2 regions of the Ralstonia flaminis genome follow, and region 2 is predicted to be linked to the other one. Evidence: riboswitches for the same ligand, from Rfam matches in the RefSeq annotation. Region 2 holds a riboswitch; the other holds the start of a gene.
The links. A riboswitch is a leader RNA that binds a small molecule or an ion and turns the genes downstream of it on or off. The one in region 2 is predicted to bind glycine.

Region 1 (7,540 bases), on a different contig from region 2:
CGGCCTGTCGTGCGATGAAAAGCCGTCTGTACACGCACCGCAGCGTAGTCCGGCGCAGCGGCAGGACACAAGCGAACGGCGGCTGAAAATGATCGATGATCGAACGATATTGTGCGAATAACGCACGACACGAGGGTTTCTCCGGGTTCGAGCGGTGCCCCAGAAAGGCGAGGTGCGTCGGGTGAAAGGTGCGCGGGCGGTTACAAAACCCGCATGATCGACAGCGCGGTGTCCTGCAGCACCCGCAGCACGCGCTGCGAAGCGTGCTCCGTGGTTTCCTCCCCGATCTGCATGTTCACGCTCAGCGCGGCAATCACGTTGCCGTGGCGATCACGCAGCGGTACCGCCACGCCGCGTACGCCGATCTGCAACTGCTGCTCGACCACCGCGTAATCCTGCCGGTTGGCCTTGCGGATTTCGTCCAGCAGGCGTTCGCGCTGCAGGATCGTGTACGGCGTGTAGGGCGTCAGCACACAGGTTTCCAGCCACGCCTGGACCTTCTGCTCGGGCAGCGCGGCCAGCATCATCACCCCGGCTGATGCGAGCGGCGCCGGTACACGCGCCCCCAGCACGAAGCCCGTGCTCATGACGCGGCTGGTGCTGGTGCGTGAGATGAACACCAGTTCCCATTCGTCCAGCACGCTGAGGTAGGCCACCTCGCCAACGGCCGCCGTCACCTGCTGCAGGAAGGGCTGCACCGTACGCGGCAAGCGGGCCGAGTCGAAGTACGACCAGCCCACCTTCAGCACGCGCGGCGTCAGGCTGAAGAGCGTGCCTTCGCTGGTGGTGTAGCCGAGGTGCTCCAGGGTTAGCAGGTAGCGGCGCGCGGCCGTGCGCGTCAGGCCAGTCAACTCTGCCGCCTGCGTGGGCGTCAGGCGTGGGTGGTCGTGGTCAAACGCCTCCAGGATGGCGAGCCCTTTCTCCAGCCCAGCAATCCAGTCGCGCCGATCAAGCGGTTCTTTCTTCATGGCGATAACCCTAAAAAAGAGCGATATGTGCGCACGATTGTACGATCATCGCACGCTGTTGCGCGAATGACGCTTGTGAATGTGCGGGGTGCCCACCTACGCTGCGGGCATTGTCTGACCATCGCATCGCCATGAATTCGCCTCGCCCCGCTCTGCTCCAAGCGCGTCACACCAAATGCATCGCCACCGTATGCCTGTCCGGCACGCTGCCGGAAAAGCTCGAAGCGGCCGCCGCTGCCGGGTTTGACGGCATCGAGATCTTCGAGAACGACCTGCTGAACTACGACGGCTCGCCGGCGCGCGTGCGGCAGATGGCTACGGACCTTGGGCTGGCGATCATGCTGTACCAGCCGTTTCGCGATTTCGAGGCGATGCCGCGTGAGCTGCTTGCCCACAATCTGGCGCGCGCCGAGCACAAGTTCGACGTGATGGCTGAGTTGGGTGCCGAGACAGTGCTGGTGTGCAGCAACGTGCAAGACATCACCATTGACGACCCCGCCCGCGCAGCGGATGACCTTCGCCTGATGGCAGAGGCCGCCGCGCAACGCGGGCTGCGCGTGGGCTTCGAGGCGCTCGCCTGGGGGCGGCATACCCGGTATTGGCGCCAGGCCTGGCAGATCGTGAAGCAGGCGGATCACCCGGCGCTCGGGCTGATTCTCGACAGCTTCCACACACTGTCGCTGGGCGACACGCTCGATGGCATTGGCGCCGTTCCGGCGGACAAGCTCTTCTTCGTGCAGTTTGCCGACGCGCCAAGGTTGACGATGGATGTACTGTCCTTGAGCCGGCACCACCGCAACTTTCCGGGGCAGGGCGATCTGCCTGTCACGGGCTTCGCGCGCGATCTGCTCGCTGCGGGCTATGCGGGCCCACTGTCGTTGGAAATCTTCAATGACACCTTCCTTTCCACTCCAGCACGGCTGACAGCGCAGGACGGCATGCGATCACTGATCTGGCTGGAGTCGATTGTCTGCGGCAAGGGCTTTTCAGCGGCCGGCCGCTAACCGCCCGAGCTCAACCACCACGCACCGATTCAACGTAGCACCCGAGGCTGCGCGGGCAGCTCTCGCACTTTCACACCCATCACACCAAAAAAGGAGACAGGGGAGCCATGAACAAGACAATGATTGCCGCACTGGTGCTCGGAGCCACGAGCCTGCCAGCAGCGGCACAAACGGCAGGCGGTGTCACGCTGTACGGGCTGATCGACACCACCATCCGCTACAGCACGCATGAAAATGCGGCGGGCAACAGCAATCTGCAGATGATGGACGGCGTGCTGACGGGTAGCCGCTGGGGTTTGCGCGGCACGGAGGATCTGGGCGGCGGCACCAAGGCCATGTTCATCCTGGAGTCGGGGTTCTTTCCCGATACCGGCGGCAGCCAGCAGGGCGGTCGGCTGTTTGGGCGCACTGCGGTAGTCGGCCTGGAAGGCGACTACGGCAAGCTTTACCTCGGCCGCCAGTACACGCTGGCGCACGAGATCCTGTCTTCGTATGAAGCGATGGCGTTTGCCAACAACTCCATCGTCGGCTATCAGGGCGGCAACTACACCGGTCTGCGCTATGACAACACAGTCAAGTACATCAAGTCGTTCGGTGGCTTGCAGTTGGCTGGCGCGTGGACCTTCGGCGAGGCCGCAGGCAGTTTCAGCAAGAGTTCGGCCGGCGCGGGCTCGATCGTGTACAGCATGGGGTCGGCCGAAGTGGGCGCGGTGTACCAGGTCACGCGCGATGTGTCTTCGGCATTCTTTGGCGCCGTACCGGCGGCGCTTGCCAGCAAGCAGACGGTCTGGGGCGTTGGCGGCCGGCTCGATACATCGATTGCCACCTGGTACCTGGGCTACACGAACAACCGGCTGGATGTGGCCGACTACAAGAACCAGGCGGCCTATGTGGGCGCGAAGGTGCCCCTGGGCGGCGCGTTGAGCTTGATCGGCACGGTGCAGTACGACTGGATGCGGCATCTTGATGCCAGCGGCAAGCGCCTGACCACCGCCGGCATGCTCGACTATGCCTTCAGTAAGCGCACCGACGTGTATGCGGAAGTGGACTACACGCGCCTGCAAGGTGCCTGGATTGTGCTGAATAGTGCGGCCGCGTTCAACAACTCGGGCAATACCTACGGCAACAACTCACGGTTGGGCGTGATGCTGGGTGTGCGCCACAAGTTCTGAGTCATACCTGTTGACCTGATGGTCACGGCATTGTCGAGACCGCGCATGCGGAGACTTCGCTGCACGGTCTGCCTCACAATGTCCGACCGCTTGCTGAGATGGCCGGTCAGTGGGCGCGCGGCACCAAAACTTGACCCCCATGCCGTCGGCGCTCTGCACCTCGCGTTGCAACCTTCACTTGGCGCCAGACTTCGTGCCCTAGTGGGTAATTGGTCATGCCCGCGGTGTGGATCTTGGGAGGCGACCATCTCGCACCCAGTGTTGGCGTGCCACCCGATCCACCGCCGCTGCCGCTACCGTAGTTCGGGAACAGAGGCTTGCGGGAAGTGCAGGTCGTGCGATCAGTGCAACGGGCAATCGCGTGCGATCACGTCACCGATCATCGCGGCCGTGGCGCCAGAGAGCGTCCAGCCAAGGTGCCCGTGGCCCGTGTTGTAGAACACGCGCGCATGCCGCCCGCGTCCGACGCGCGGCATCATGTCCGGCATCATCGGGCGCAAGCCGGCCCAGGGCACCACGCGCGAGGTGCCGATCGCAAAGTTGCGGCGCGTCCAGGCCACCAGCGGTTCGATGCGGTCGGCGCGGATGTCGCGGTTGTAGCCGTTGAACTCCGCCGTGCCGGCCACGCGGAAACGTCCCGCGCCCAGGCGGCTGGTGACGATCTTTGCGCTCTCATCCAGCAGACTGACCCATGGTGCGCCCTGTACGCTGGCCTCGTCGTCCAGATGCACGGTGATCGAGTAGCCCTTGACCGGATAAACGTTGATGCGGTCGCCGACCATCTGTGCGACATGCCGGCTGCCGACGCCTGCGCAGACGACCAGCGCATCGGCGGTGATTTCCTGTACGACGTTGGCCTCACTGGTGGAGAGGCGATCATCGAGTGTGGTCTGCAGCAACAAGCGCACGCCGCGCTCGGTGGTTTCCACGTCGCGCACATTCACGCCCTGCATGAAGCGCACGCCGCGTTTCTCGCATGCCTGCGCAAGACCGCGCGTGAACTTGTGGATGTCGCCGGTGGCGTCGGATTCGGTGAAGTAGCCGCCGTAGTAGTTGCCACGCAGCGTGGGCTCGATCGCGGCGATGTCTTCGGGGCTCACGGCGTGGCGCTCAAGCCCACCGGCAACGAGCAGGGCGTTGGCCTTGCCGGCGGCAGTAAAGCTCGCCTTGTCGTGATAGACGTGCAGGATGCCGCGCCGCTGCAGGTCGAAGTCGATCTGCTCACGCTCGGCCATTGCAAACAGGTGCTTGCGCGCCTCGATGGCCATGCGCGTGGTTTCGATGGTGTTGCGGCGGTAATGGGCGATGCTCGCCACGAACTCGCCGATCCACGAGTACTTGTGCCATGAAGGCTTCGGGTTGAGCAGTAGCGGCGCATCGTTGCGCAGCATCCATTTGATGCCTTTGAGCAGCGTGCCGGTGCTGTTCCAGACCTCGGCATTGCTGGCGGAAAGCTGTCCGCCGTTGGCAAACGAGGTTTCCATGGCCGGATACAGATGCCGGTCGAGCACCGTGACCTGATAGCCGAGTTGCGAGAGCGTGTAAGCGGTGGTGACGCCGGAAATACCGGCGCCGACGATGACGATGTGCGTCATGGCGGTCCCTATGGAGTGGTGGTATGACCGGACGATCCGGCCGGCTCACCCCATCTGTCTCGGGACCTGAGAGCTTGGGCGTCAGCAGTGCTGGCGCCTTCCCCTTCGGTGGGCACGCGCGTGCATGCCTCTCTCCAGATTCGCAGTCGACGCCACAGTCCTTTTGCCTGAGAGTTTCCGGGGTGGTTGCTCCATCGGCGCCGGGCATCGTTGCAACCCGGTCTCTCCTGCGGCGTGTTGCAGCGGTGCGTTTTGCGCCCGCCGCGCCTGCGTGCTGCCGGTGAAGGCAGCGGGCTGGAGTGTGTCACGGGTTGTGACGTTCGGCAAGCCGGGCGATTGCGGAGGCTGCTCACTGGCTGAATGCTATGCTGCGCCCCCAGGCGATCTGGGCGTCGCATTTTCGCCCGTGGGTCGACGTGGAAACGCCCGCAAGAACACCAAGACAGCCGAGGGGATGATGGAATCGACACCAACACAGCAGAGCACCGATTCGACGCGCGCACCGCTTGCCATTGCAACGCTGCTGCAGGCCGGCTTTACGGCGACGTACGCATCGGCCTACTGGGACATGGTGCGCATGGGCGCGATGTCGCTGCTGACGGCGCTGGTTTCGTTGCTGGCGTGCCTGCTGCTCTACAGCGGTGTGGTCCGGCACATGATGGGGCGATCTGCGCAGTGGAGCCTGGTCTTGGCAACGGTGGGCCTGGCGTGGTCATTCCTCAAGTGGGGCTCGGGGAATCTGTGGTCGTATCCGTTTTTGCTTGGTGCCGTTGTGGGTACGGTAGCGTGGGCGTTGTCGCTCAAGGCTTCGCGGCTTGCAAACCGTTGAGTTGCGTATGCGTTTGACACGGTGGATCGCGCGTATCAAAGCCGCGCTGGGTGGTCGCAGAGAATCGGCGCTCACAATCAATGATGCTCATGTGCGCAGCGGCGTTGAGATCGAAGCGCTCATCGCCACGCTCAGGCAGCAAGCACCGGACATGCGGCGCGGTGCCAACGTCAGCCTCACCGATCTGGGCGTTGACGATGCGTTTGTTCCTGCGTTGGTGTCCACCACGCGCGACACCGATGCCTACTTCCGCGCGAGCGCCATCCATGCGCTGGCAGATTACGACCTGAGGCAGCATCCGCAAGCCGAGTCCGCCGTGCTGCATGCACTGACGCACGACACCGAAGCCGACGTCCGCGCCGCTGCCGTGCTCACCCTGGGCATGCAGTCGGAGGCAGTCGCGCACGCGCACCTGCCCGCATGTCTCCAAGCCCTCAAGGATCCGAGCGCCGAGGTGCGCCGCGAGGCGGTGCAGGTGCTGGGGCGGTGGTCATCCGCGCCTGTGGTTGCCGCATTGCGCGCACGGCTGCATCTGGATACCGACGTCGACGTGCGCATCTGGGCGATCCAGGCACTCGCCAGATGCGATACCGCCAATGCGATGGCGGATCTGTTTGCCGCCACGGCAGACCTTGACGGCAGCGTGCGCGCCGCTGCGTTGGATGCGCTGTGCGAATGCCTCGACAGGGAAGACACCACGCTGCGCGACCTGCTGTTGGCCGCATTGTCCGACCCCGTGCCGGAAGTCCGCCGGCAGGCGGCCCAAGGCCTGCGCTTCGGGCCACCGCAGGTGCTGCCTGCCTTGCTGGCAGTCGCCAACGATCCTGAACCACGCGTGCGGCTGGAAGTTGTCATCGCGCTGGGCTGGCAACGCGATGCGCAGGCGGTCGACGCGATTGCGGCGCGCGTGTTTGACGAGGCGGATGAAGAGGTGCGCTACTACGCCGTCAGTTCGCTCGGTGAGCAGCATGACGCCCGTGCCACGCAACACCTCATCACCGCATTCCAGACACCCGCGCTGGGGCAGCGTGTACGTGTTGGAGCGCTGTGGGCGCTTGGCGATAGTGGTGATGCAGCGGCGCTGCCGATCCTTCTCGCGGCGCTGGGTGACGCGGATGCGGAAATCCGCGCACAAGCCGCCACGTCGATCAGCAATCTGCATAGGGGATCGCATGCAGATGCGGAGCAAGCACTGCCGGCGTTGACGCAAGCCCTGCGGGACGACGATGAGGATGTGCGGGAGCAAGCCGCACGGGCATTGGTGGCGGTGTGTACGTTGCCAGCGCTGCACGCTTTGCTTTCCGGACTGCACGAGCACAATAGTGCCGCCAGGCAGGCATTGCAGCGAGCGATCGCCGCTCGCGAGGAAGAAGAGGCCGCCGCAGCTGAGCGAACCGGTCTCGGCACCGTGCACTACGAGTAGTCGCCACAAGGCGGGTTCGGCAGGTGCGGACATCGGCCAATGGCGAACATGTTCTGGTAGGCTGCAAAGCCTTACCGCCTTCAATGCACGCTATCCGATGCCAACCCCAGAACCGCAAGCCGTTGCCGGCCCCGTGACCCGCAGCGCCATCTTTATTGTCGCCACCCTGAACCCAGGCGCTGATCACGCCAATGTTGTCCGCGCATGGTGCGCCGACGTTGCCGCGCTGGTTCGCTCGGTTGGCAAGCGTGTTCCAGCTGGCCAACTGTCGTGCGTGTGCGGTTTTGGCTCGGATGCGTGGGACACGCTGTTCGGCGCACCGCGGCCGGCATCGCTGCATCCGTTCCGCGTGTTCGGATCGGGGGACCGTACCGCTGTTGCAACGCCGGGCGATCTCCTGCTGCATATCCGTGCGGACCAGATGGATCTCTGCTTTGAGCTCGCCATGCAACTGATCGGCAGGCTGGGCACAGCGGTCAAGGTAGTCGACGAGGTGCATGGCTTCCGCTACTTCGACCAGCGCGCCATGGTCGGCTTTGTTGACGGCAC
Region 2 (7,540 bases):
AATGATGCGCCGATCAGCGTGCCGCGCACAGCGCCAGCCAATCGGGCGCAGTGGCGGCTAGCCGTTCGGCCAGCGGGCGGTAGTTCGGGTCCAGTCGCGCGGCCTGCCAGTAGAGCGTGCCGGCGCTCTTCGGCTCCCACGTACCGGAGAAGCCGGGCAGGCCCGCATCGGCGCGCTTCTTGTCGAACGCGACGTGCGAGTGGACGTATTCCTCATGCGTGCGGCTGCCGTCCGCATACGGCACGAGCCAGTCGATGGCGGCAGCGAGCGTGGCGCCGTTGCGCGCCCGCTCGCGCAGCCAATGCTGGCCGAATGGCTGCACGGCAATCGCGGCCATGGTCAGCGGCTCCAGATCGTAGACCACGTAGTGCAGCGCATCGCGGTCTTCAAAGTCCTCCACCGAGCCGTCGGGGCGAACGTTGTTGGCAAGCTGCTGCAGGAATAGGCGATGTGTCTGTTCGATCAGCGCGTGGTCACCCAGCGCGGCGGCCGACATCGCCATCAGCTTGATGCGGTGGCTCTGCCAGTTGTTGATCCACGTGTGGGACAGCGGCTGGCGAGCCGCCTCCGTGCGCGAGATGTAGCCCTCGGCCAGCGTACGCAGGAAGCGTTGCGTCTCTTCACGCGTGCCCGGCGTCAGGCCGTCGCGTGCGAGCGTGTAGGTCTGGATCAACGCATCGAACTTGGTTTCGTCGATCGGGTTGAAGCTCGGCACGTAGGTGCCGACCCACGCGTGCAGGAAAATGTCGACCTGCTCTGCGAAGCGCTTGTCGCTGGTGAGGCGCCAGGCCAGCGCGGCATCGCGCATCACGGGAAAATCACGCGCGGCGACAACGGATTCATCGTAGATGCCCTGGTGCGGCAGCGTGCCTTCGGTATGCAGGCGCGGCAGCGGATGCGGAGTCTGCCCAAGGTGCTGCGTCGCGCGGGCGATCAGTTTGGCGGCAGCGGGGTCACCGGACTGCGCAGGCGAAACGCTGCACCAGTCGCGCACCGAACCTATCGGGCCATGTGCACCGGCATACACAGATGCAGCAGCTCCCGCTTGTGTCGGCGAGCACGCACCGCACACCGCAACAGCGGCAGCACAGGCAAGCAGGCGAAGGAGCGGGGCGCGGTGGAGCATCGGCATGGAAGGGCCTCATCGATCAGGTGAACGGTCGTCACCTGACTTGCCGAGGCGCCTGAAAGCGTCGGTTGTGAGAACGGGTGACAGCGATTGCGCCCAGTGACATGTGACGCGGCAACCGGCTAGAGCACCGGTTGCCGCATCACCTCAGGCCCGTCTTCAGTCTTGCGCGTACTCGCTCATCGGCACGCAGGCGCAGAACAGGTTGCGGTCGCCGTAGACGTTGTCTGCACGGCCGACCGGTGGCCAGTACTTGCGCGCGCGCAGCGATGCCACCGGGTAGGCGGCCTGCTCGCGCGTGTACTTGTGCTGCCAGTCATCGGCCATCACCACGTTGGCGGTGTGCGGCGCGTGCTTGAGGGGGTTGTCTTCGCGGTCGAATTCGCCCGAGATCACCTTGTCGACTTCGCCGCGGATGGCGATCATCGCGTCGATGAAGCGGTCGAGTTCCACCTTCGGCTCGCTCTCGGTCGGCTCGATCATCAGCGTGCCCGGCACCGGGAAGCTCATCGTCGGTGCGTGGAAGCCGAAGTCCATCAGGCGCTTGGCGATGTCTTCGTTGCTGATGCCCGATTCCTTCTGCAGCGGACGGATGTCGAGAATGCACTCGTGCGCCACGAGGTCGTGCGCCCCCGTGTACAGCACCGGGTAGTACGGCGAGAGCCGCTTGGCGACATAGTTGGCCGACAGGATGGCCGTCTCGGTCGCAGCCGTCAGGCCCGCCGCGCCCATCATGGCGATGTACATCCACGAGATCGGCAGGATCGACGCCGAACCGAACGCAGCGGCCGACACGTTGCCGATGTTCTGGCTGGCGTCTTCACCCGAAGCCGCGCGCCCCGGGAGGAACGGTGCCAAGTGCGCACCCACGGCCACCGGACCGACGCCCGGGCCGCCACCGCCGTGCGGAATGCAGAACGTCTTGTGCAGGTTCAGGTGCGAGACATCGCCGCCGAAGTGGCCCGGTGCGGCGGTGCCGACCATGGCGTTCATGTTGGCGCCATCCACGTACACTTGGCCGCCGTGGCTGTGCACGATCTCGCACACGCGCTTCACGCCTTCCTCGAACACGCCGTGCGTGGACGGGTACGTGATCATGATGGCCGCGAGGTTCTTGCTGTGCTCGGCGGCCTTCTTCTCCAGATCGGCCAAGTCCACGTTGCCGCGCTCATCGCAGGCGACCACGACGACCTGCATGCCGGCCATCTGTGCCGACGCCGGGTTCGTGCCGTGCGCCGATGACGGGATCAGGCACACGTCGCGGTGGCCTTCGCCGCGGCTGGCGTGGTAGGCGTGGATGATCAGCAGGCCAGCGTATTCGCCTTGCGAGCCGGCGTTCGGCTGCAGGCTGATGGCGGCGTAGCCGGTGGCGGCGCACAGCATCTGCTCGAGCTGGTCGATCATCTCGCGGTAGCCCACGGTCTGGTCGGCCGGTGCAAACGGGTGGATGTTCGAAAACTCGGGCCACGTCACCGGCAGCATCTCAGCGGTGGCGTTGAGCTTCATCGTGCACGAGCCCAGCGGGATCATCGTGCGGTCCAGCGCCAGGTCCTTGTCAGCCAGGCTGCGCAGGTAGCGCAGCATTTCGTGCTCGGAGTGGTGCGCGTTGAACACCGGATGCGTGAGGTACGCACTCTGGCGCACCAGCGAAGCCGGGTAGGCATCGGCCACGCCCGCTTCGGTCTTGTCGAAATCCGGTGCGGTGGCGTGGGCCGCGTGCGCAAAGACGTCCCACAGCGCAATCACATCGGCGCGCGTGACCGTCTCGTCCAGCGAGATGCCCAGACGTGCATCGTCGATCTGGCGCAGGTTGATGCCGTGCGCCTGCGCGGCGATGTGCAGGTTGGCGGTGCGCGGGCCGGTGGCGACTGTCAGCGTATCGAAGAAGGCATCGGCTTCCAGCGTGTAGCCGATCGCGCGCAGGCCGGCGGCCAGCGTGGCGGTCAGCCGGTGCACGCGCTGGGCGATGCGCTTCAGGCCTTGCGGGCCGTGGTACACGGCGTACATCGATGCCATCACGCCCAGCAGCACCTGTGCGGTACAGATGTTCGAGGTGGCCTTCTCGCGGCGGATGTGTTGCTCGCGCGTCTGCAGCGCGAGGCGATACGCCGGGTTGCCTTGCGCATCGACTGTCACGCCAACGAGGCGACCGGGCATCGAGCGCTTGAACGCATCGCGCACGGCCATGTAGCCGGCGTGCGGGCCACCAAAGCCGAACGGCACGCCAAAGCGCTGCGTGTTGCCGATCACCACGTCAGCGCCCCATTCGCCCGGCGCGGCCAGCAGCGTGAGCGCCAGCAAGTCAGCCGCGGCAACCACCAGACCGCCGGCAGCATGCACGGCGTCGGTCAGCGCTTGGTACGTCGCCAGATCGCCCAGCAGCGCACCGTTGGCGCCCGGGTATTGCAGCAGCACGCCAAAGGCATCGTGCTTGGCAGCGTCAGCAGCGGGGCCGGTCACCACTTGCACGCCGATCGGCTCGGCGCGCGTGCGCACGACTTCCAGCGTCTGCGGCAGCACGTCGTCGGCCACGAAGAACACGGTCGACTTCGACTTGCCGATGCGCTGCAGCAGCGTCATCGCTTCCGCAGCGGCGGTGGCTTCGTCCAGCATCGATGCGTTGGCGATATCCATCGCCGTCAGGTCGATCACCATCTGCTGGAAGTTCAGCATCGCTTCCAGGCGACCCTGCGAGATTTCCGGCTGGTACGGCGTGTAGGCCGTGTACCAGGCCGGGTTCTCGAGGATGTTGCGCAGGATCACGCCCGGCGTGTGCGTGCCGTAATAGCCCTGGCCGATCAGGCTCTTGACCACGCGGTTCTGCCCAGCGATGCCGCGCAGCTTGGCCAGTGCGGCTTCTTCGGTCAGCGGCTGCGTGAATTCGCCCAGCGGCATGCCGTCTTGGCGGCGGATGGCGGGCGGGATTACGGCGTCGATCAGCGCAGCACGGCTGGCGTAGCCCAGCGTGCTGAGCATGGCGGCCTGCTCTTGGGCAGACGGGCCGATGTGGCGGTGCGCGAAGGCGTCGCGCGCCTCCAGGTCAGCCAAGGTGGGGCGTTCGGCAGCAAGCGCCGAGGAAGCGGGGTGCGGAGCGTTCATGGCAAGGGCTCGAAATTCAGGCAAAAAGCCGATGCACGGGTCAGGCGCATCGGCTGAAGAGGCGTTACGCGCCGATCGATTTTGCGTAATCGTCAGCCGACAGCAGGGCACTCACATCGTCGATGTTGGTTGGCTTGACCTTGAACAGCCAAGCACCATAAGCGTCGCCGTTGATCGACTCGGGAGCATCGGACACAGCGGAATTCGCCTCGATGATTTCGCCCGAGACCGGTGCATAAATATCGGACGCTGCTTTGACCGACTCAACGACAGCGACCGTATCGCCAGCGGACACGGCCTTGCTAACTGCCTGCACTTCCACAAACACGATGTCGCCGAGTGCATCTTGTGCATGGTCGGTAATGCCAACGGTCAGCGTGCCGTCGGCTTCAACGCGGACCCACTCATGGGACTCGGTGTACTTCAGATCGGCGGGCAGATTGCTCATGAAAGGTTTCTCCGGAAGATTGGGATGATGGGAATTCGGGTTCAGCTGACCAGCGCCTTGCCATTGCGCACGAACGGCAGTTTAACCACAGACGCGGTCAACTTGCGGTCGCGGATCTCGACCTGCACGTCGGAGCCGATGGTCACATCCTTGGGCAGGCGGGCCAGTGCAATGGACAGCGACAGGCTCGGGCTGAACGTGCCGCTGGTGATCTCTCCATCACCGGCAGGCGTGATGACTTTCTGATGGGCGCGCAGCACGCCGCCCTTGTCGCGCAGGATCAGGCCGACGAACTGCTCACGCTGGCCGCCGGCTTGCAGCGCAGCCTTGCCGGTGAAGTCGCGCTCGCTTTGCAGGTCAACCGTCCAGGCCAGGCCCGCGTCCAGCGGCGAGACATGCTCGTCCATGTCCTGCCCGTAGAGGTTCATGCCGGCTTCCAGGCGCAGCGTGTCGCGCGCGCCCAGGCCCGCCGGGCGTACACCGGCTTGCTGCAGGCGCTCCCACACGCCGGCGATCTGCGCGGCGGGCACCACCAGCTCGAAGCCGTCTTCACCGGTGTAGCCGGTGCGGGCGACCATGATTTCGCCCGCGCCATCCACGGTGACGAAGCCCGCGTTGAACGGCTTGAGCGCCTCGCCCACGGCCTGCGTGCCGGGCAGCGCGGCGTAGGTCTTGGCGCGGGCGTTTGGGCCCTGCACGGCCAGGATGCCCAGCGGCTCGGCGCCAGCGTTATTGTCGGAGCGACGCGGCGTGATGGTCACGCCGGTGCCGGCGGCTTCGTTCTGAGCGACGATCCATTCGAGATCCGTCGGCGCGGTGCCGGCGTTCACGACCAGGCGGAACCAGTCTTCGCGGAAGAAGTAGACGATCAGGTCGTCGATCACGCCGCCCTTGGGGTTGAGCATGCAGCTGTAGAGCGCCTTGCCCGGGGTTTGCAGCTTGTCGACGTTGTTGGCGAGCAGCCCGCGCAGGAAATCGCGCACGCGCGCGCCAGTGAGGTCGACCACGCACATGTGCGAGACGTCGAAGATACCGGCGTCTTGGCGCACGGCGTGGTGTTCTTCGATCTGGGAGCCGTAGTTGACGGGCATGTCCCAGCCGCCAAAGTCGACCATGCGGGCGCCCAGCGAGCGGTGGATGGCATTGAGCGGCGTGTGTTGGAGCGTCATGGAATCTCTCGGCTGAAGCGCCGCCACTGTGGCCGGGCGCGGCGCGTTATTCGGGACCAGAAAAGCAAAAAGGCCACCCGCGCAGCCTGATGCCTCATGGTGACGCCATGAAGATGCAAGCTGCGCAGATGGCCCCTCTGTCCTTGGTACCTGAGAGATTGCGAGGCGCGGTGCACATAGCGGTGTGCGCCGGCTCGTGAGCCCCTTCGGTGGGCGCCTGCAGTGGTCGTGCAGCGCCAGCTCTCCAGAGTGCGGTCAGACGCATGTCCGGCCGATCCACCCGGTCCTGGATGCCTGAGAGTTTTCGGGTGCTACCCCTTCGGCGGCGCCTTGCCGTGTGCGGCGGGCACGCTCTCCCGGATGGATGGGCGGAATTTACGGAAGGGGGCTGGGATTGTCAATTAGGGGAGGAGAGGGGGCATTCACCCTGGGAAAACGAAAGCCCCAAAGACAACGGCCACCCCCTTGGGCATCGGCAGTCTCGCCTTGCCCCGGGTGTGACCGGTGTGCGGGTCGTTGGAAAACCGTGATCAGTTGCCGATCTGGCGGCTGACTTTATTTTCCTGCTGGTTCAGGGTGCGCTGTTCTTGCTTGGTGATATGACCGCCATTCTGGGCGGCCATGTCGCGCTCTTCCTGGCGGATCTGGTGGTCTTCCTTGTGCAAGGCCTTGGCTTGGCCCTTGGTGATTTCGCCTTCCTTCACTTCGTTGTGGATGCGCTTGTCCTGGTTGGCCAGGCGGTGGTTGACTTCAGCACGACGCGGGTGATCCTTCTGCCACTGCGTTTGTGCGAAGGCGCCGGTGGTAGCGGACAGGGCGACGGCCGTCACGGCCAGGACTTTGACGATGCGGTTCATGATTTTCCTCCGGTGGGCGGCTGACGGATTCAGCCGCTGTCCTGTCTATAACGAACCGCTTGGGCCGCAAGCTTACCGCCATCGTGTAACCATGCGTAAGCCGTGTAACGGCCGCGAGCGAAACGAGGGGCGCAAACGAATGCGGCGGCCATGTGAGGCTGTACCCTCAAAAAAAAGCGGGCGCGCGGTTGAGGCCGCGCGCCCGTTTCACTTCACATGACGACGTAGGTGACTTACCAGCCGTAGCCGGCGCCCACGCCAACGTTGTACTCAGAGCCGCCGGCGGTGGAGCCGCCAATCGTCACTGTGGCGCGCGAGCCAATCTTGCGTTGGTAACCAATCGCCAAGGCAGCCTGTCCGCGATACACACCCGTACCGACCGCCATGCGGTTGTCGGTCTGAAGACCGGCCGCGCTAGCCACCATGGTGGACATGGCAGCGTTCATGGCGCCCAGGCGGTTCACCTTGGTATCCAACTGGCCCACTTGGCTCTGCAGATTGCCAACGCTGCTCTGAACGTCGGCAACCTTCGCGTCTACGCGATCGAGCTGAGCCTTGTTGACGGCATCGGTGTCTTGCGTGCCAGCCATCACATTGGTAATGATGCGCTCACTCCCGAGTGAGCCGACGGACACCGTACCCGCGCGATCGGCCACCGAATTGGCGCCCAGGGCCACGCTGTTATCAGCCTTGGCCACAGCGTTCGCACCGGTTGCCGTCGAGCCTTGGCCGCTGGCTACCGCGTTGGCACCTGATGCCGTGGCGTAGTTGCCCGAGGCCAACGCATCTTCCTTCACACTAGCGTTGCCGCCAGCACCCGTACCGACAAACTTGGGGT

Region 1: another riboswitch for glycine. It lies ahead of R2N11_RS23980 (D-amino acid dehydrogenase); the one in region 2 lies ahead of gcvT (glycine cleavage system aminomethyltransferase GcvT).

Annotation. Positions count from the first base shown of each region.
Region 1 is NZ_CATZLL010000020.1:14,165-21,704, reverse strand. Features, by position in the region: gene R2N11_RS23995 (IclR family transcriptional regulator domain-containing protein) at 201-968, opposite strand; partial or broken gene R2N11_RS23990 (sugar phosphate isomerase/epimerase family protein) at 1,048-1,951, shown strand; gene R2N11_RS23985 (porin) at 2,080-3,144, shown strand; gene R2N11_RS23980 (D-amino acid dehydrogenase) at 3,486-4,739, opposite strand; glycine riboswitch at 4,885-4,979, opposite strand; gene R2N11_RS23975 (hypothetical protein) at 5,146-5,568, shown strand; gene R2N11_RS23970 (HEAT repeat domain-containing protein) at 5,576-6,991, shown strand; gene R2N11_RS23965 (Dyp-type peroxidase) at 7,089-7,540, shown strand, end outside.
Region 2 is NZ_CATZLL010000005.1:195,521-203,060, forward strand. Features, by position in the region: gene R2N11_RS09740 (alginate lyase family protein) at 14-1,132, opposite strand; gene gcvP (aminomethyl-transferring glycine dehydrogenase) at 1,289-4,228, opposite strand; gene gcvH (glycine cleavage system protein GcvH) at 4,293-4,676, opposite strand; gene gcvT (glycine cleavage system aminomethyltransferase GcvT) at 4,718-5,845, opposite strand; glycine riboswitch at 5,973-6,103, opposite strand; glycine riboswitch at 6,117-6,214, opposite strand; gene R2N11_RS09760 (hypothetical protein) at 6,376-6,702, opposite strand; gene R2N11_RS09765 (ESPR-type extended signal peptide-containing protein) at 6,936-7,540, opposite strand, start outside.